4 regions of the Peribacillus sp. AS_2 genome follow, and region 2 is predicted to be linked to each of the others. Evidence: riboswitches for the same ligand, from Rfam matches in the RefSeq annotation. Region 2 holds a riboswitch; each other region holds the start of a gene.
The links. Region 2 has a riboswitch for S-adenosylmethionine ahead of mmuP (S-methylmethionine permease). Riboswitches for the same ligand answer to the same signal wherever they lie in the genome.

Region 1 (4,847 bases), on a different contig from region 2:
GGTGTAGAAGTATTGGCTGTTTATGAAGAGAATGTAGTGGCTGCGAGACAAGACCATGTCCTCGTAAGTGCATTTCATCCAGAATTGACAGGTGATGATCGCTTCCTTCAACTTTTCATTGAAATGGTGAAGACATCCGTAAGTAAGGCCGAATTGAAAACCTGCTAAACAAATGAAGCTGTCCTATTAATAGGACAGCTTTACTTTTGAAAGCTCAAAACTCTATAAAAATACATATTGCTTGAATTTACTATTCTTTACTTTTATAATAAAAAGTAAGTATTTACTTACTTACTTGGAAGGGGAATGTATATGACAGCAAGAGTTGCAGTTATCACAGGGGGAGCAAGCGGTATAGGCCGAGCCACATGCCTGAAATTCGCAGCAAAAGGGGACAAGGTCGTTGTTGCGGATTTTAATGAAGAAATGGGTCGGGAAACCGTTGATCAGATAACAGCTAATGGTGGAGTGGCCATTTATGTTAAAACGGATGTTTCTAAGCAGGAAGATGTTGAATCGTTAATCAATAAAGCAGTGGAAACATACGGAAGGCTCGATATCATGTTTAATAATGCCGGCATTGGTGCGGGCGGTATGATCCTAGACCAAGATATGGAAGGTTACTACAAAACGATTGGGGTGAACCAGCACGGAGTGGCCTTTGGAATCATGGCAGCAGGACGGAAAATGAAGGAACTGGGTAACAAGGGAGTCATCATAAATACCGCTTCCGTGTTTGGCTACTTAGCTTCCCATGGGACTTTTGCCTATCAGGCGACTAAAGGCGCTGTAAGAATGATGACACAGACAGCAGCTTTGGAATTGGGTGCTCATGGGATACGCGTTGTGGGCATTGCGCCGGGCGGGGTCGACACTCCTATCATACAAGGTTATAAAGACATGGGAATCATCGATAAATTGAATGCAAGTCAAATGCGCGGTGAATTGATTAAGCCAGAAGCCATTGCAAATACCGTCTATCTATTATCGTTAGAGGAAGCGGATGCGATCAATGGAAGTGTAGTCATGGTCGATGATGGCTATGCATCTTTTAAGTGATTTTAAGAAAACATCGTCCCAACCAGATGATGTTTTCTATTTATGATATATGGGAATATTGAATTCTAATAGATCAAAGGTAATATTGACCGATTGATACCAGCGATATATCATGGGAAATAGATGGGTGAAACCGGTCTTATCTTTATAAAAGAAGGTTGATATTTTTGAAAAAAGGGCAGCAAACCAAAGAACGAATCATAAATGTAGCCCGGACTCTTTTTGCCACTAAAGGTTTTGACATGACAAGAACGAATGAAATTGCCTCTGCATGCAATGTTTCCGAAGCTACAATTTACAAATACTTTGACAGCAAAAAAGATTTGCTTTTGGCTACAATTACCCCTAATGAAAAAGAGGAATCTGAAGATGGGACTAGCCATCTATCCACGGATGATCTAGTGGAGAATCATGTTACTACCATGATAAAAAAAATTCTTGAAAATAAAGAACAGTTTTCGATATTATTTAGGGAAACACAATTCGATCAAGATATTTCAAAGCAATATGTAGATCAGATTTTCAAGCCAAATGCCAGGCATATTGAAATACAGAAGAGAATAGATAGCGGAGAGATACAATATATCTCTGATATTATTTTATTTAATGTAGGGATCATTTCTTTCACATTGGCTTTATCTACACATTATGAGATCCATCAACAAAAAAAGGAGCCATATTTTACTTCTGAACGAATTAAGAGCATTGCTCAACTTTTGGTATATGGTATTCATGGGAAACAAAATCATACATAATGAAACGGTCATATTTAAGGGCATGAGCATCAAGCCGTAAATATGACCGTTTCTTTTTTCATTCAGAGTAGATGTCCAGAGTGTAAGATTTGACTTATATTTTTCAGACAATTACGATAAATGTATACTTCACGAAATGCTTTAAGAAAATTATATCTGGAAATCTTGTAACATTGGAGGGTATCAAATGAGCGATATCGTAATTTTATCAGGAAGTCCGGCTATTCCATCAAGAACGGACATTTCACTAAAACATATTCAATCATTAGTCGAAAATGCAGGATTTACTACAGCTTATTTCTCGATTACGGATTTCTCAGCAGATGATTTATTCCAAGGGAAATATAATAGCGAGGATATCTCAAAGCTTTCAGAGAGAATTCAAGCAGCCAGAGGAGTCATTATAGGTTCACCGGTTTATAAGGCTTCTTATACAGGTGTATTGAAAGCATTGATTGATTTGCTGCCAGAAGGTGCTTTTAAGGGTAAGCCGGTGCTGCCAATCATGATTGGTGGAAGTAACAGGCATCTATTGGCGATTGACTATGCGCTTAAACCATTAATTTCAATATTAAAAGGCGAGCCGCTGCAGGGGATTTATTTTGTTGATAAAGAAATAGATAAACAGAATTCAGAAAATCCGATCAATGATTTGCATTTAATTGATCGCGTCCAGAGTCAGGTTCAAGAATTTGTAGAAGCGATACAGTTAAGAAATTAATGACTTCAATAAATTAATTCCTTTTATAAAAAGACTGGAACCTTAGAAATTTTTTTAGAATAACACGCGTCAATAATAGGCCTATTAATGAAAATAGACTCATTTTTTTGGAGACTTTATCTAAAAAAACGAGTCTATTTTCGTATTTATATGAACAAAAAATCATAAATTGAATAGTGTGTATAAAAATAACAGTTCATCCATAATATTAAACCAAGTTATTTTATAAGAAAACTCCATTGACAAGGATTAAATATATGTTAATATTTAAAATAATAAAACTTATCCAGAGCGACGGAGGGAATTGGCCCTTTGAAGTCCGGCAACCTGCATGATGGATGCAAGGTGCTAACTCCAACAAAATGTTGATCATTTTGGAAGATAAGGTAAAGATATTTACCTTGCGATCTTTCCATCATGGAAAGATTTTTGTTTTTTGTGAAAATTTTAGGCAGACCATAACAATGTAAGGTTGTATGGAATTATATAAATCAAAAAAATTTAAAATAAAATATTCGCGGGTTTTCTTAAAGGAGGAACTGGTTTGAATAAAGAGAATCAGCTTGAAGAAATTTTTGAACGACTTCAAGAAATGCTTAATTCAATGAAATATGGATCCATTACACTTATTGTCCAGGATGGTAAAATCATTCAAATGGAGAGAAATGAAAAACTAAGAATTAAATAAGGTATCTGCTGACTAGAAAAACTAGAGGCGGGTTTAACTGATATAAAGAGAGTATTGGTTAGATTCGTCTCTTTTTCCTAGATTCAAATAACCCGGGGAAGATTACAACGGGAATTGATCAACAGTTACTCTAACCTGATACAGCAAGTTTTTAGAGGGGGCTACAAAGTTGGCTGCATTAATAAACTATGAAAATTTCAATACAGGGGACTTCCCTGTATTTCCTGAAGACACTGAGACAAAAGGTGCTTTGGAAGTTCTGCAATGGGCGAATGACCATTATGGAGACAAACTGATTTATGCTTGCAGTTTTGGTATTGAAGGCATCGTGCTTACGGATTTATTGGCGAAGGTCAATCCTTCGGCAAAAATAGTTTTCCTTGATACAGATGTTCATTTTGAGGAAACTTACCAATTGATCGAGGAAGTGAAGAAGCGATATCCGAAGCTTTTGATCGAAATGAAGAAACCTGACTTGACGCTTGAGGAACAAGCGGCGGAATATGGCGATGAATTATGGCTTAGTGATTCCAATAAGTGCTGTAACATCCGTAAAATCGTTCCGCTTACAGATGTGCTTTCATCGGCAACAGCCTGGCTTTCGGGACTGCGGAGGGAGCAATCCGAAACAAGGGCTAAGACCGAGTATATCAATAAGGATAATAAGTTCAAATCAGTTAAAATATGCCCGCTCATACATTGGACATGGAAAGATGTTTGGCGTTATGCCCACAAAAATGGACTTCCATATAATGTCCTGCATGATAATGGATATCCGAGCATTGGATGTAAAACGTGTACTGCACCTGCCTTCAATGCAGATGATTTACGCTCAGGCCGTTGGCAAGGGGCTCAAAAAACGGAATGCGGATTGCATTTATCTTAAATAAATAGAAATTATAGGCTTAAATAAATAGAAACCATAGGGGGAAATTAGCATGACAATCAGTTTACCGCACGGAGGAACATTAATCGATCTTTGGGAACCAAAATATGATCTTAGTAAAATAACGAAGTCAATCGAAATCGATGAAATTGCTTTAAGCGATCTTGAATTGATAGGGACTGGTGCCTACAGCCCGATTAAAGGATTTTTTACAAAAAGTGATTATGAGACAGTGGTAAAGGATATGAGGCTTAGCAGCGGACATGTATGGAGCATCCCGATTACGCTGCCTTTGACCGAAGAAACTGCAGGAAACCTTACTATAGGTGAAGAAGTAACATTAACCCATGATGGTGAAACATACGGGGTTCTCTCCGTTTCTGATATTTACACTCCAGATAAGCAATTGGAAGCGACATTGGTATATCAAACAGATGATGAGAAGCATCCTGGAGTGAAAAATTTATATAACCGCGGGGATGTATATGTCGGCGGGGAAATAAAGTTGATCAAGAGAATAGAGCGTCCGCTATTTCAAGCTCATTATTTGGACCCAGTCGAGACAAGGAAGGCTTTCGCTGAAAAAGGATGGGAAACGGTTGTCGGTTTCCAAACGCGGAACCCTGTTCACCGTGCACATGAATATATTCAAAAGACAGCATTGGAAATCGTCGACGGCTTATTCTTAAATCCTCTCGTCGGTGCCACTAAATCAGATGACATTCCGGCAGATGTAAG
Region 2 (4,847 bases):
GTCAGCTCCTGCTTCAATCAAAGCTGATATTCGTGAGCGATGAAATGCCTCCAAAGTTTCATCTGAAACACCATAATTCCCAACATACTCTGAACCATCTGCAAGATAAGCCCCATAAGGTCCAACTGATGCAGCAACCAATGGCTTAGGTCTAATCGTTTGATATTCTTCCTTCCAAAAGTCATCTCTTGCTTTTCTTGCTAGTAAAACCGTTTTCCTGATTAGATCCAATGCCTCTTTTTCTTGTATTCCGCGGAGGGCGAAACCTTCAACCGTTGCTTGATAGCTTGCCGTTATCGCACAGTCAGCACCAGCTCGAAAGTAGTCAGAGTGCACCTGGTAAATCACTTCTGGATTTTCAAGTAATACTCGTGCAGACCACAGGGGATCGTCCAAATCACACCCATGACTTTCAAGCTCTGTAGCTAAAGCTCCGTCCAAAATCATAACTGAATGACCTTGTAAAATTGCTTCAATTGGGTTAATTTTATTTTTCATGGTCTACTCCTCTTTTCTTTATGGTTTGTGTCAGATAATAACTTCCATAGCAAAACAAAATAAACGGAATGCCACAATATAGTGCTATTCTTTGTGTAGGATCAAATGCAATTCCTATGCAAGAAGCAAGACATAGCATAAATGAAACGATTGGTACGAATGGATATAATGGTGTATGATAAGCCAAATCATTAACTGAGTTTCCTTCGTTTATATATCGTCTGCGAAATAGAAACTGTGACGCGCTAATACTCATCCAAACTATAACCACGGCTAGTCCAGAAATGGATACAAGCACTATATATACAGTATCCGGCGCAATAATACTCGAGAAAAGTGCTAAAACACCGCCCAGCATACTGAAAAGGACTGCATTTAAGGGAACACCCCGTTTTGTCAATTTTGCAAATATTGGTGAAATAGTTTTCTTATCTGCAAGTGACCAAAGCATCCTGGATGAGGCATATAGTCCTGAGTTCGCAGCGGACAAAATGGCAGTTAATATAACAAAGTTCATAATATCCGCTGCATATGGCACTCCAATTCGTTCTAGAACGGCAACAAAGGGGCTCTCTAATACGCTTGCATCCGAAACAGGCAATAATGCGGATAAAACAACGATGGTACCGACAAAAAAGATAATCAATCTCCATAATGTCATACGGATTGCCTTTGGAATCGTTTTTTTCGGATTCACAGTTTCTCCAGCTGCAACTCCGATTAATTCAGTTCCAGAAAATGCAAAATTCACCGCGAGCATCGTCATTAGAATGGCAAAAGCACCATTTGGAAATAAACCTGCACTTGTAACATTGGAAAATAACGGAGCTGATTGTGCGTTAATCATTGGAATGAAACCTATCATTGCCGCAGCTCCCAGAATAATGAATATTACAATAGCAAATACCTTTATAGACGCAAACCAGAATTCGGATTCAGCGAAAAACTTAACGGTCCACGCATTTAATGCCAAAACCAAAATGGCAAATAGAGCACTCCATACCCAGACACTGATTGATGGAAACCATCGCTGCATCAACAATCCTGCAGCCGTGAATTCCGAACCTAGTGCAACAGTCCAGGTTAGCCAATACAACCAGGCTACTGTATACCCTGTCCCTGGTCCGATGTATTTGGTTGCGTAACTATGAAACGCACCAGTCTCGGGCATATGCACTGATAGTTCACCTAGACATAGCATGACTAGATAAACCACTAATGCACCAATCAGATACGAAAGGATGGTTCCGAACGGACCAGCCTGTTGAATCGTATAACCCGAACTTAAGAATAAACCAGTTCCAATCACCCCGCCAAGCGATAGCATTATTATATGCCGTGCTTGCATTTGCCTTTGAAAATCATGCTTCCTTTTGTTATCCATTCTTACTCTCCTTAATCTTGCATCCAGAAAAAACGAAAACGCACTCTAAAAAAGAGTGCGTTACTGACAAATAAACACGTACGGTCTTATCTATCAAGGTTTCACCCCCTGGAATTAGCACAGTGTCTTTGTAGACCTGTTGCTGAGGTTTCATAGGGCCAGTCCCTCCACCTCTCTGGATAAGAAATTATTTTTTTATAACTTTATCAATCTATGAAAAATTTGTCAAGTTTTGTTTCGGAATGTAAAGACTTCCTTTTAAATGCTAACGATCATGGCGTCTGCGGCATTAATATTAAAAGGCTGCTTATTTTTGGAACAAGCGCTAAGCTTATTATAATGGCAAATAAAACTAACCGGGGTCATTTTGGTCTTAAAAATGGCAACATCTTAAAAGATGTCGCCATTTTTTTCTTTTTCCTTAAGGACGTTCTATTTCAAATAATTCCCCTAGTTTTGTATAAGTATGACCTGCTAATCTTGCTACAGGTTTTAGCCCTTTCGGGTCAATACGGCCATTATGGTAAATATCTTGCTCTATATGATAGCAGACTATTTTCCCTATCAGTAAATCACAACCAGGTTCATTCTTGGAACCTGCCAACGGAATCGATTGCTCTAATGTACATTCAAAACGCACCTTTGCTTCTTCCAATCCTGGTACGGATACCCTATCACTAACAGCCAGCGTGAAATTAGTAAGACCCAATTCACTTTCTTCAGATGGGAGTTCCTTGGCCGTTCGATTTGCATCAGCAACATTATTTTCGTCAGTGATATGAACAACGAACTCACCTGTTTGAATTGCATTTCGGGCTGTATCCTTTGAAACTCCTTCTTTCCGTTGAACAGAAATGGAAATCATCGGAGGATTTGAACTGACTATGTTAAAAAAGCTGAACGGCGCTATATTGATTGTACCGGTTTCGGATTGTGTCGTAACCAGCGCTATAGGTCTCGGTATAATGCTTCCAGTCAAAAACTTATAATTATCCCGTTCAGTCAGACTTTCAGGGTTAACAGAAATCATCTTCATTCCCCCTCATTCTTTTAAAAAGTTCTTTTGAAACCATGAACCTGCTGCATCAACCTCTGAACGTGTCAACTGATGACCGTAATTTTCCCACTGAACTTCAACTGTAGCGCCAGCTTGCTGTAAAAGTTGATTAAGTTCATCAGTTTCTTCTGCAGGGCAAATCGGATCGTTTTTACCTGCAGCTATAAATACAGGTATATCTGAAAGGGACGGCAAAGCAATCCCTCGTCTTGGAACCATTGGATGATGAAGAATCGCTCCTTGTAAGGCCCCTTCGTAATGGAACAGCAAACTTGCCGCTATATTTGCACCATTGGAATAACCTAATGCCACCACTCTGTCACGGTCGAAGTCATATTTTCCGGACGCTGATTCCAAGAAGTCATAAAGCTCCTTCGTTCGGAAAATCAAATCCTCTTCATCAAAAACCCCTTCAGCTAACCGTCGGAAAAAACGGGGCATTCCATTTTCAAGTACATTTCCCCGTACGCTCAGTACGGACGAACCCGGTGAAACCATTTCGGATAATGGCAAGAGATCTGTTTCCGTTCCTCCAGTGCCATGTAACAGCAGTAGTAACGGAGCTTCTGGATTACTTCCTTTTTGAAAAATATGTTTCATCATTTATCCTCCTCTAGTACTCTCGGCACTGCCGGCAGTAACGTTTTTTCCATAACTTCCCGCTTTTCTTCCAACCATGGCGGCAGCATTAATTTACTGCCCATCGTTTCTTTCGTTTCATCATGAGCAAAGCCAGGTGGATCTGTGGCTACTTCAAAGAGTATGCCTCCATCTTCCCTGAAATAAATGGCATTGAAGTATTGTCGGTCTGTAAAGGGTGTCACACCATAGCCATGGTTACCGATATGCTCCCTCCATTCTTTATGATCTTCATTATCGCTCGCACGCCATGCAATGTGATGGACAGTTCCCACTCCGATTTTACCGTTTGGTAAAACCGTTTTTTTAACATCGATCAAATTGCCGATATCCGATGTGGATTTGAAGCGGATGAAATCGCCCTCTTCCCCAACCTTTTGAAGGCCCATCACTTCCTCTAAAAGTTCCATCGTTTTGATCGGTTTTGATGTAAATAATACAGCTCCGCCGAAACCCTTGACCGCCTTATCAGCTGGTACACCCCCGAATGACCACTCGCTATTTTTACCTTCTTTACGCTCAACCAGTTCAAGTTGCAAACCATGTGGGTCTTGGAACTCAAGATATTCCTCACCGAAACGTGAAACCTTTTCAAAGTCTATATTAAATTTACCCAAACGATTTTCCCAGAAGCCCATTGAACCCTCCGGAACGGCATATGTTGTAATCCCCACTTGTCCGGAGCCAATTGCCCCTCGGTATGCCTCAGGCCAAGGAAAGAAAGTGATGATTGTGCCCGGTGAACCGGATTCATCTCCGAAATATAAATGATAGGTGCCTGGATCATCAAAATTAACGGTTTTCTTCACCATACGCATTCCCAATACTCCAGCATAAAAATCCACATTCTCTTGAGGATTGCCTACAATTGCGGTTATATGATGTATCCCTGCATTTTGCTTTTGCATGCCGATTACTTCCTTTCCCGTTGATTAATTAGTTGATTTTGTATTAAGTGGTTTTAAATTCGATTCAATATCCTTTCTTTTCGATTCCAAAAAAGGTGGCAGGGCAAGGTTCTCACCTAGATGCTGCTCAGCTTCATCCACTTCAAAACCAGGTCCATCAGTAGCTAGTTCAAACAATATGCCATTCGGCTCCCTAAAATAGAGTGAACGGAAATAAAAGCGGTCCACATATCCCGAGTTCACGAATTTCGATTCACTAATTTTTTCTACCCATTTTCTCAATTCTTCTTCATCATCCACCCGAAAGGCAACATGATGTACTCCACCCCTCCCCAGCCTTTCCCGAGGTATGTCATTCCTT
Region 3 (4,847 bases), on a different contig from region 2:
GGCTTTTTTTTCGTTTCATGCATAGAATTCCAAAATTAGGCAGAGAATAGGGGTAATTTTCCGATGAGGTGAGGTAATGAAAGAAAAGGTATGGTTCATATATCTATTGGTCTTGATTCTGGCAGGCTGCACCTATGCCCCTTTACCCAAACAAAAAGGAAATGAAGGTACGGAAAAAAAACTAACCAATGAAGATAACCAGGAAAACGATAAAACTTTTCTGTTAATTGGTGTTGACACAAGGGGAGAGCAAAAATCTCGATCAGATGCGATTATCCTTGCAAAATACTTTCCTGAGCAGGAGAAACTGAAGCTGGCTTCCATTATGCGTGATAGTTATGTGAAAATCCCCGGGAATAAATCAGGATATAACAAAATAAATGCTGCTTATTATTATGGTGGGAGGGAATTGCTCAAGAAAACCATACAGGAAAACTTCGATGTCAAGATCGACCATGTAGCGGTAATCGACTTTAAGGGATTTGTGAAGATGGTGGATTTACTTGCCCCTGAGGGGGTGGCTGTGAATGTGGATCAGGAAATCATAGATGATATGAGCATCCAAGCAAGCGTCGGTAAAAATGTTTTACATGGTGAGGAAATATTGAAATATGTCCGTTTTAGACATGACGATGAAAGTGATTTTGGCAGGGTTGAACGACAACAAGAAGTAATGGTTCAATTAAAAACAGCGTTTATAAATCAAATCTCATCCTTCGAAGGGATGGCGGCCCTTCCTAGTATAATCGAACAAGGACTCTCGTACTTGGATACGGATATTGGCCTGAAAACAATAATGGAAATGGGTCCCAAAGCCGTCTTCCATACACCGGACACGGTCGAAACCTTAAGGGTTCCAGTGAAAGGAAGCTTCAAAGATGAAATATATCCCCAGTCCGGAGCCGTTTTGGAAATAGACTACACTAAAAATAAGAAGGCACTTCAGGAGTTCTTTTCAAAATAATAAGAATGTCCTATTCTCTTTTATTATCGAAGACATCCTAATATTAACTGAAGATATTCTAATTTAAATATTGTATTATAGACCTCGCAAGAATAATCTTAATTCAATCACCTTTAAAAAACGAGAGGGATAAAAAATCCTTCTCGTTTTTTAACACCATAAAAGGAACCTGGATCAATTAACAAAATGCGGAATGTTTTTGAAGAAATCCGGTGTTATGATGCCGTTTTCGGTAATGATGCTTGTAATTAGATGATTCGGTGTAACGTCGAAGGCTGGATTGAAAGTCTTCACGTTTTCCGGAGCGATCCTTACACCTTGAATGAAGGTGATTTCCGTTCCATTCCGTTCTTCGATCGGGATGGATGTGCCGGATTCGATAGAAAGGTCGAATGTGCTTGATGGTGCGGCCACATAAAAGGGGATACCAAAGTGCTTGGCTAATATGGCCAATCCCAACGTCCCGATTTTATTGGCAGTATCTCCATTGGCCGCAATCCTGTCGGCCCCGACGATAATTCCCTTTATTCCTTTCTGGTGAATCGTATGGGCAGCCATATTATCAGAAATTAAGGTGACGTCAACTCCCGCTTGCATCAATTCCCAAGCCGTCAAACGCGCCCCTTGCAGGACAGGCCTTGTTTCACATGCGTACACTTTTAGCGGAAAGTCCCTTTCTTTAGCCAGGTGGAAGGGAGCCAAGGCTGTGCCATACCGAGCCGTGGCGATTCCCCCAGCGTTGCAATGCGTAAGAATGGAATCTCCTCTAGTGAATAGCGATAAACCATGTTCCCCGATTTTCCTGCACATTTCTTCATCTTCAGCAAAGATGGCTTTAGCCTCCGATATAAGTGCTTCCTTGGCAGTTGAAATGCTTTGCGAAGCCTGCAAGGTGTTCTCCATCCTCCTTAACGCCCAAAAAAGGTTGACTGCAGTAGGCCGTGAAGAGGCGAGTTTTTCAATATGCCTCATTACATTTTTCTTGAATTCCCCTAAATCAGCAGTTGTTTCCTGCTTGGCGCCAAGTGCAACACCAAATGCTGCCGTCAGCCCAATTGCTGGGGCACCGCGAACTTTTAATGACAAAATGCTGTCATATACATCATCAACAGAATGAAGTTCAATAAATTCAGTTATGGAAGGAAGGGCTTGTTGATTTAATAATGTAATATGGGTATCATCCCAATGTACCGAATATGGTAAGGGTGCTAGTGTAGTCATATGCAGGTCTCCTTTTAAATGGTTGAGTAAGATGGCAGTGTCCGTTGCTTCAACGCTTCAATGACGGCTGGAACATCCAATTCTCCCCGTTTTTTAATTAAAAAAGTACCGATTTCCAATGTTGCCGTTTTGGCTGCGATCCTTGTTTCTTTATCTTCAATGACGTTTAAATCGGCTACATGGGAAAGGCCAATGGTTCGCCGAATCAGTTCGCAGCCGGCAAAGCCGAATGCATCTTTTTTGAATTTTGTCAGTAAATAAGGCAGATAACCATTCACATGGCGGAATGGACTTTTATTTTGGGATTCCCATAATTCGGTATAAGTTTCTTCAAAGGCATTCCAAAATTCATGAAGGAGCGTGAAAATCTCTTCCTTTCCAGCGCCATTTCGTGTAATTGCCTGAAAGAGAAGGTTGGCGGTGTATTGACCAAGGTCAAAACCAACTGGCCCATAAAAAGCGAATTCCGGGTCAATAACCTTTGTTTCAGTTTTACTTGCAAATATACTTCCAGTATGTAAATCTCCATGAAGCAAGGCTTCCTGCTCGGTTTCAAAGCTTTGCTTCAGCTTGGCGACCTCAAGTATCACTTCTTGATCATTCCATATTTTTTTGGCGGCATCTTTCAATTCCACCTCGAAATCTCCAGGGAGTTCCTCAAAAAATGGATCGGTGAAAATAAAGACCTCAGTGATTTTGCAGAGTTCGGGATTCGTGAAATGTCGGGCCACCTCCTTTTTCGAAGAGGGTTCTAAATGATGATCGGATGTATAAAATGCCGTCTTCGCAACATACTCACCAATATGCTGTGAAAGCAATGGATATGAATCGCCATCGATCAATCCTGTTCTAACGATTTTCAAGTGCGATAAATCCTCCATGACTGTGATGGCAAGCTGTTCATCCGAATAGTAGACTTGCGGTACGAATTCGGGGCAATAACTTCTGAAATGAATCAGCGCATTCGCTTCAATGGCTGCCCTTTTCAATGTCAGCGGCCAGCTTTCGCCAAGTACCTTGGCATAAGGGACCGCTTGTTTGATTATTATACCTTTGTTTGTGACTGTGTCTGTAATATGAAAAACATAATTTAAGTTTCCATCGCCGATTTCATTACATTTCAAACTTGCATCCGCATTGACCAACCCAAGTTTTTTTGCAAGAGTTATAGCTGTTTCGTTTGTCAATCTCTTAAAATTTGAATGGTTTTGAGTCATTCTTTTCCCCTCCAGATTCAAAATAAGAATAAAAAAGCCTCTTTCATATAGAAAGAGGCAGAAGTTTTGGCTTCGGACCTCTTATCTTCCAGAAAATGAATTCTGGTGGAATTAGCACCGTGCTCTGTGGATTCAATAATCCGGCGGAAGATCCGCCCCATTTCACAATGGTATTACAGTCGGTTGCTGGGCTTCATAGGGCCTTTATCCCTCAGCCTGCTCTTGATAAGAGTAAATGTTTTCTGAAATTTTAATCTTCGGGAAAATAATATCAACTTTTTAAATAGTTTGTCAATGGGTAAATTAATAAAAGTCAGGACGGCGATCTTCGAATACAGGTATTTTGTTACGTGCTTCCGTAACTTTGTTGAAGTCCAAGGTGCCTGTCAATAGTTCGTTTCCTTCTCCGGCTTCACTTATGATATTCCCCCATGGATCAATAATCAAGGAATGGCCCGCAAATATATTATTTACATCCGAACCTGTACGATTAACGGCTACAACATAGGCTTGGTTCTCGATGGCACGGCTTATCAATAAGGCTCTCCAGTGATCGAGTCTCGGCTTTGGCCATTCAGCCGTAACGAATAGAACTTCCGCGCCTTGAACGGTATGGGCTCGCTGCCATTCAGGGAAACGAATGTCATAACAAACGAACCCGGCACATATTTTTTCATCAAGGGTAAATAAACCATCTTTTTCACCTGGCTGCAGGAAATGATGTTCATCCATTAATTGAAATAAGTGAAGCTTATCATATTCTTTAATGAGCTTTCCGTGTTTATCGATGATGATCATGGTGTTATAGATTCCCTTGCTTGTTTTTTTCGCAATGGAACCGCCGATGATGTGAAACTGGTGTTTCTGTGCCTGTGTTTTAAGAAATTCAATCGTTTTTTCTGCCTCTTGATCAGCAATATCATTCAGCCTGGTCAAGTCGTATCCGGTTGTCCAAAGCTCTGGTAATATGACGATATCGGGTTCGGACCGAGCTGCTTTTTCCATCCATTGTTCTGCAACCCGAAAATTGATATCTGGTTGCCCGAAAGCTATATCCATTTGAATACAAGCTATTTTCCACTTCATCGTTTAAACCTCCCACATGTAAAAAATGCTTTACAAGACTACGATAAACATATATCATTTGTGACTAGAATTTCAAGAAATTTCAGAGAAGGTGTATAAATGGTGCAATTCGAAAAATCCGGACTGCTTCAGGACCTGCCCAAGCAGTTTTTTGCTTCACTGGTCGCAAAAGTCAATGCAATCACGGAGCAAGGACATGATGTCATTAATTTAGGCCAGGGAAACCCAGATCAGCCGACGGCGGAACATATCGTCAAAAGTTTGCAAACTGCCGCTGAAAAAACGATTAATCATAAATATTCGCCATTCCGGGGACATCAATATTTAAAAGATGCTGCTGCCGTCTTTTATGAACGGGA
Region 4 (4,847 bases), on a different contig from region 2:
ATCAAATACCTAGCAACTTAGCAGGCAACCATGCACAGAAAGCCTTTCTGTGCATGGTTGGCTTCATTTGAAATCATAACTTTCCAAAACCCGATTCGCAATGAGCTGATACCCTTTTTCATTCGGATGTAACTTATCACTGAAATACTTTGTTTTCTTTTCATCTTCAAAAAGATCATTTGTAGGAATGAATAACATCCTTTCACCTTTATCGGCTAATCCCTTTATTGACTCGTTATAATCGCGAATGTGCTGTTCAAGTTTTTGATTGTCTTTAATTGGGTTATATAGTCCTATTACCAGAATATCCGCTTTATCGTTTGCCTCTATCAGTGTTGATGTAATCTTTTTCAGATGGTTGATATATTCCCGTTTACCCTCATTGATTTTTCGGTCACTTATTTTCTCCAAGTTCCCGCCATTACTATTGATCAAGTCATTCGTTCCAATAAAAACAATGAAAGTATCGGCTTCATCAAGTTTCGTTTTAATTCGGTAATCATCTAGCTGTTTCATCACCCCATCCGTTTCCTGGCCTTTAATACCGTAATTCCAAAAACTTACTTTTTGCTCCGATTGGGGATTATTCAATTCATCTTCAAGGCCATCTATATATCCTTCCCCGTCCTTATCCCCTTTTCCATAGGTTAATGAATCTCCAAAAGCCATGACCCTTTGCACATCTTCCGACTCCGAGGCCTGAAATTCATATGCAGCAAAACATATAACCAATACGATAATCAATATACCTGCCAATTTTTTCATTTGGTTCTCCTCTTGTCTTTTTACTAGAAGTATTTAATCTTGTTCATACCCAAAAAATCTGCAGTACTAACATAAAAAAGAATTGTCAGATAAAGAATAAAGAGTGTATGATAATATAAAACTTTCAATGGATTGGGTTTCATTCAACGTCCCTAAAACCAAAAACGGGATTACCCTTCATTCTGGAGATTGAATAAATGATAGTTAGGAGTTTAAATCATGGAAGAACACATAGAGTTTAGAGAGGCAGAACTATCTGATCTACCCAGAATTGTTGAAATATATAATTCGACAATTGCTTCAAGGATGGTCACGGCAGATACGGAACCTGTATCCGTCCAATCGAGGGTTAAATGGTTTGAGGAACATCATTCAGAAAGTAGACCGCTATATATCATTACTATAGAAGGGAAAACCGCTGGATGGATGAGCTTTCAATCCTTTTATGGCCGACCGGCATATAATTCCACTGCCGAAATCAGCATTTACATTGATGATTATTTCCGGGGAAAAGGAATTGGACAAATTTCGATTCGAAAGGCAATTGAATTGAGTCCAAAATTAGGTGTTAAGACTTTATTGGGTTTCATTTTCGCCCATAATACACCAAGCCTTAAGCTTTTTTCTAAATTCGGGTTTGAAGAATGGGCACATTTACCTCAAGTTGCCGAGATGGATGGCATTGAGCGGGATTTGATCATTCTAGGTAAACGTGTCGATATTTAAATATAATTCTTTAGAGCTATTGCCTTGAGCAGTAGCTTTTTTAGATTAATACAGGTCGAATTGCTAATTTAAAAATACCTATATGCTTCTTGAAGAGAAAAATATTCAGAATCTCTTTTACTTGCTAACGCATTCAATAGCGTATCCAATTCTTGGCTGGCTTGTACAGTCAGCAGACTTGTTAAGCCGTAAATCGCTCCCAACTTTATCATTTCCTGTCTCTTCTCTTCAACTTTTTCTATAGTTACCTTACGGCAATGCATCATAGACACCTCCCATTTATTCAATATTTTTACACTTTTATCATAATGAAATCACTAGTTAAAATCAACTATTTTCCAGAAATTAAATGTGTTATTTTATAGGTCAAATGTGACAAAACACCTATTTTGTTATTTAATTATGTATAATTTGTGTCGTTTTCTAATAAACGCAAAAAAAGCATCCACTAGTGTAGACTGCGAATGCTTACATCATATCCCTTATCCAAAAATCCAAATATTGTATTCCGATTACTATGTCATCCATTCAGAAGGTGACTCGTTATTAGGTCTATTTATAACAATCTTATATTCATCTTCAAGTACTTTTAATGGGGCATCATAAAGGTGCCTTTCATCAGAGGTTTTGTATACTCCATTGGCCAATAGCTCTTCAATGAGTTTTGCCTTCCTCTGTTCAATCCTCTTAAATAATTCTGCCATGTAAATGGCTCCTTTCCGTCCTAGTGCCTGCTTCTAGTTAGCTAAACTTTATCAACTTGTTTGATTTCACCAAATTATATATACCTTTTCTAGTATGTCACTAAACGTTATTTCCCAAAAATAAAAGCCCCTTCTAATTTAAGAAGAGGCTGACAGTGTCCGTTCGGCTCTTCTTATCTTCCAAGCATATGCTTGTTGGATTTAGCACAGTTCCCTAAACGGGTCCGCTGCCGAGGTTTCTTAGGGCCAAGTCCCTCCACCTCTCTGGATAAGAATTCAATATATAATGATGTAGAAATGATTCTATCCTAATAATCTTCAAAAGTCAATTACCTGGTTCTCCCTTTTTTCCTGGACATAAAGTGATTCCTCTTTCAAATACGGGTTGCATTTTCTTGTCTTTCTGATATGATGTCAGTAATTACATACAATTCACACCACTAGGGGAGTCTTTTTTAAGACTGAGATGGAATTAGTTCCGGACCCTTTGAACCTGAACCGGCTCATACCGGCGGAGGGAAGTGGATGATATCGTCCATTTTACAGACTATATCCATCTACCCCGTTCCGTATTCAGGAACGGGGTTTTTTATTTAACAAAGGTAAAGGGAGCCATTCTATAGGAGGATGAACAATGGAGAATACAAAATTAGAAACATTCAGTGATAGACTGCATGCACGGGCAAAAGAGATTTGGAAAAGGAACCATTCACATCCCTTTGTCCAAGCAATTGGAAACGGCACACTTCCTGAAAAGAAATTTGCCTATTACCTGAAGCAGGACTATGTCTATCTCATGGATTATTCCAAGCTCTTTGCTTTAGGTGTCATCAAAGCCCATAACATCGAAACTATGTCAAAATTTGCGAGCATTTTAAATGAAACCCTTCAAGTGGAAATGGATATTCATCGGCATTATGCTTCCGAATTCGGGATCAGCTCCAAGGAATTGGAAAATACAGAACCTACTCCAACCACTCTAGCCTATACAGGTTACATGCTAAATGCAGCTCAGCATGGGACTTTGGCAGACTTGATCGCCTGTCTCCTGCCCTGCGCTTGGGATTATTATGAAATCGGTTTGCTATTAAAAGAACAAAATGGAGCAGCACTGGAAAACAATCGCTACGCAGATTGGATAAGGTCCTATTCATCTCCTGAATTCGGGGAAGCACACAAGTGGCTAATCGCTTTGTTGGAAGAATTGACGGAAGGCATGCCTGAAAAGGAACTTCTTAGATTAGAAAAGCACTTTTTGGTTACTTCCCGATATGAATATTTATTCTGGGACATGGTTCAAAATGAGCAGGATTGGCCTCTGTAGGTGGTTGACATGAGGATGAACCCTATCAAGAAACTGACATTGACTGCCATGATCACGGCTTTAACGACGCTTACCAGTTCATTTATTTTCATCCCTGCAGGATTTGCAAAAATCTTTCCTATTCAACATCTGGCAAATGTCCTGACGGCGGTTCTATTGGGGCCTGCATATGCGGTGACACAAGCTTTTTTAGTTTCCATTATTAGAAACATGATTGGTACCGGTTCAATTTTCGCCTTTCCCGGCAGCATGATTGGTGCACTTTTGGCCGCCATCCTTTACCGAAAAACACAAAGCTTAAAATTCGCCTGTTTAGGGGAAGTGATCGGGACCGGCTTTCTCGGTTCCCTGGCCTGTTATCCGCTTGCAACCCTCCTATTGGGAGAAAAAGCTGCTCTTTTTGGTTTTTTACCGGCTTTTATGTTCAGTTCATTCGCAGGTGCGATTTTAGCTTTCATATTACTTAAAATATTGCTAAAAAATACTTATATGAAGGGGTTTTTTTATGAAAACAGCATTAACGATCGCAGGCTCTGATTCAGGGGGCGGTGCTGGAATACAAGCGGATTTAAAAACATTTTCTGCACATGGTGTATTTGGAATGTCTGCCATCACAGCCGTTACTGCCCAAAACACAATGGAAGTCCGTTCTGTACAGCCCATTGAAACTGCTATCATATCGGATCAAATTGCAGCTATCTTTGAAGATATTCCTGTCGATGCAGTAAAAATAGGCATGCTTGGATCAAAAGAAATCGTGGAAACGGTCGCTGCGTCCCTTAAAACCTTCATGCCTGCCATCGTTATCCTTGACCCTGTCATGATTTCCAAAAGCGGCCACCATTTGCTCGACGAAAAGGCCGTCTCTGCCTTAAAAATGGAATTGCTTCCGCTTGCAAATCTTGTAACACCCAATGTACCAGAAGCGGAAGTACTTACTGGCTTCCCGATTCGGACGAAACAAGATTTCTACAGGGCATGCATTTCGATACAAGAAATGGGTCCCAAATCCGTTTTACTTAAAGGCGGCCATGCAGCAGGAAATCCAAATGATCTTTTTTATGATGGGACTGACTTCCACTGGATCAAGGGAGAGCGCATTCATACAAAAAACACTCATGGTACGGGCTGTACCCTATCATCCGCCATTACATCTAACCTGGCAAATGGACTGCCATTGCAAGTGTCGATCGAGCAAGCCAAGACCTATATTTCCGAAGCGATACGCAATAGCTTTTCAATCGGTAAAGGTCATGGACCTGTCCATCATTTTCATTCATATTCAAAAAAAGAAAGGAGTGACTTATTATGAAGGTTTCCTCAGCCGA

Region 1: it holds a riboswitch for S-adenosylmethionine, as region 2 does, so the genes downstream of both, OTG27_RS22835 (YezD family protein) here and mmuP (S-methylmethionine permease) in region 2, are expected to answer to the same signal.
Region 3: it holds a riboswitch for S-adenosylmethionine, as region 2 does, so the genes downstream of both, mtnK (S-methyl-5-thioribose kinase) here and mmuP (S-methylmethionine permease) in region 2, are expected to answer to the same signal.
Region 4: it holds a riboswitch for S-adenosylmethionine, as region 2 does, so the genes downstream of both, OTG27_RS09690 (Fur-regulated basic protein FbpA) here and mmuP (S-methylmethionine permease) in region 2, are expected to answer to the same signal.

What each region holds. Positions count from the first base shown of each region.
Region 1 is NZ_JAPTGA010000017.1:19,799-24,645, reverse strand. It holds gene pdxT (pyridoxal 5'-phosphate synthase glutaminase subunit PdxT) at 1-168, shown strand, start outside; gene OTG27_RS22850 (SDR family NAD(P)-dependent oxidoreductase) at 313-1,059, shown strand; gene OTG27_RS22845 (TetR/AcrR family transcriptional regulator) at 1,227-1,814, shown strand; gene ssuE (NADPH-dependent FMN reductase) at 2,002-2,535, shown strand; SAM riboswitch class I at 2,815-2,923, shown strand; gene OTG27_RS22835 (YezD family protein) at 3,080-3,223, shown strand; gene OTG27_RS22830 (phosphoadenylyl-sulfate reductase) at 3,393-4,109, shown strand; gene sat (sulfate adenylyltransferase) at 4,162-4,847, shown strand, end outside.
Region 2 is NZ_JAPTGA010000015.1:102,095-106,941, forward strand. It holds gene mmuM (homocysteine S-methyltransferase) at 1-498, opposite strand, end outside; gene mmuP (S-methylmethionine permease) at 488-1,882, opposite strand; SAM riboswitch class I at 1,966-2,068, opposite strand; gene OTG27_RS22140 (flavin reductase family protein) at 2,304-2,912, opposite strand; gene OTG27_RS22145 (alpha/beta hydrolase) at 2,925-3,539, opposite strand; gene OTG27_RS22150 (ring-cleaving dioxygenase) at 3,539-4,486, opposite strand; gene OTG27_RS22155 (ring-cleaving dioxygenase) at 4,511-4,847, opposite strand, start outside.
Region 3 is NZ_JAPTGA010000002.1:204,215-209,061, reverse strand. It holds gene OTG27_RS03780 (LCP family protein) at 77-964, shown strand; gene mtnA (S-methyl-5-thioribose-1-phosphate isomerase) at 1,139-2,185, opposite strand; gene mtnK (S-methyl-5-thioribose kinase) at 2,200-3,402, opposite strand; SAM riboswitch class I at 3,481-3,634, opposite strand; gene OTG27_RS03765 (carbon-nitrogen family hydrolase) at 3,706-4,488, opposite strand; gene OTG27_RS03760 (pyridoxal phosphate-dependent aminotransferase) at 4,588-4,847, shown strand, end outside.
Region 4 is NZ_JAPTGA010000004.1:365,789-370,635, forward strand. It holds gene OTG27_RS09670 (ABC transporter ATP-binding protein) at 1-21, shown strand, start outside; gene OTG27_RS09675 (DUF459 domain-containing protein) at 64-765, opposite strand; gene OTG27_RS09680 (GNAT family N-acetyltransferase) at 985-1,491, shown strand; gene OTG27_RS09685 (aspartyl-phosphate phosphatase Spo0E family protein) at 1,560-1,754, opposite strand; gene OTG27_RS09690 (Fur-regulated basic protein FbpA) at 2,007-2,195, opposite strand; SAM riboswitch class I at 2,366-2,470, opposite strand; TPP riboswitch at 2,628-2,732, shown strand; gene tenA (thiaminase II) at 2,830-3,519, shown strand; gene thiW (energy coupling factor transporter S component ThiW) at 3,535-4,056, shown strand; gene thiD (bifunctional hydroxymethylpyrimidine kinase/phosphomethylpyrimidine kinase) at 4,025-4,831, shown strand; gene thiM (hydroxyethylthiazole kinase) at 4,828-4,847, shown strand, end outside.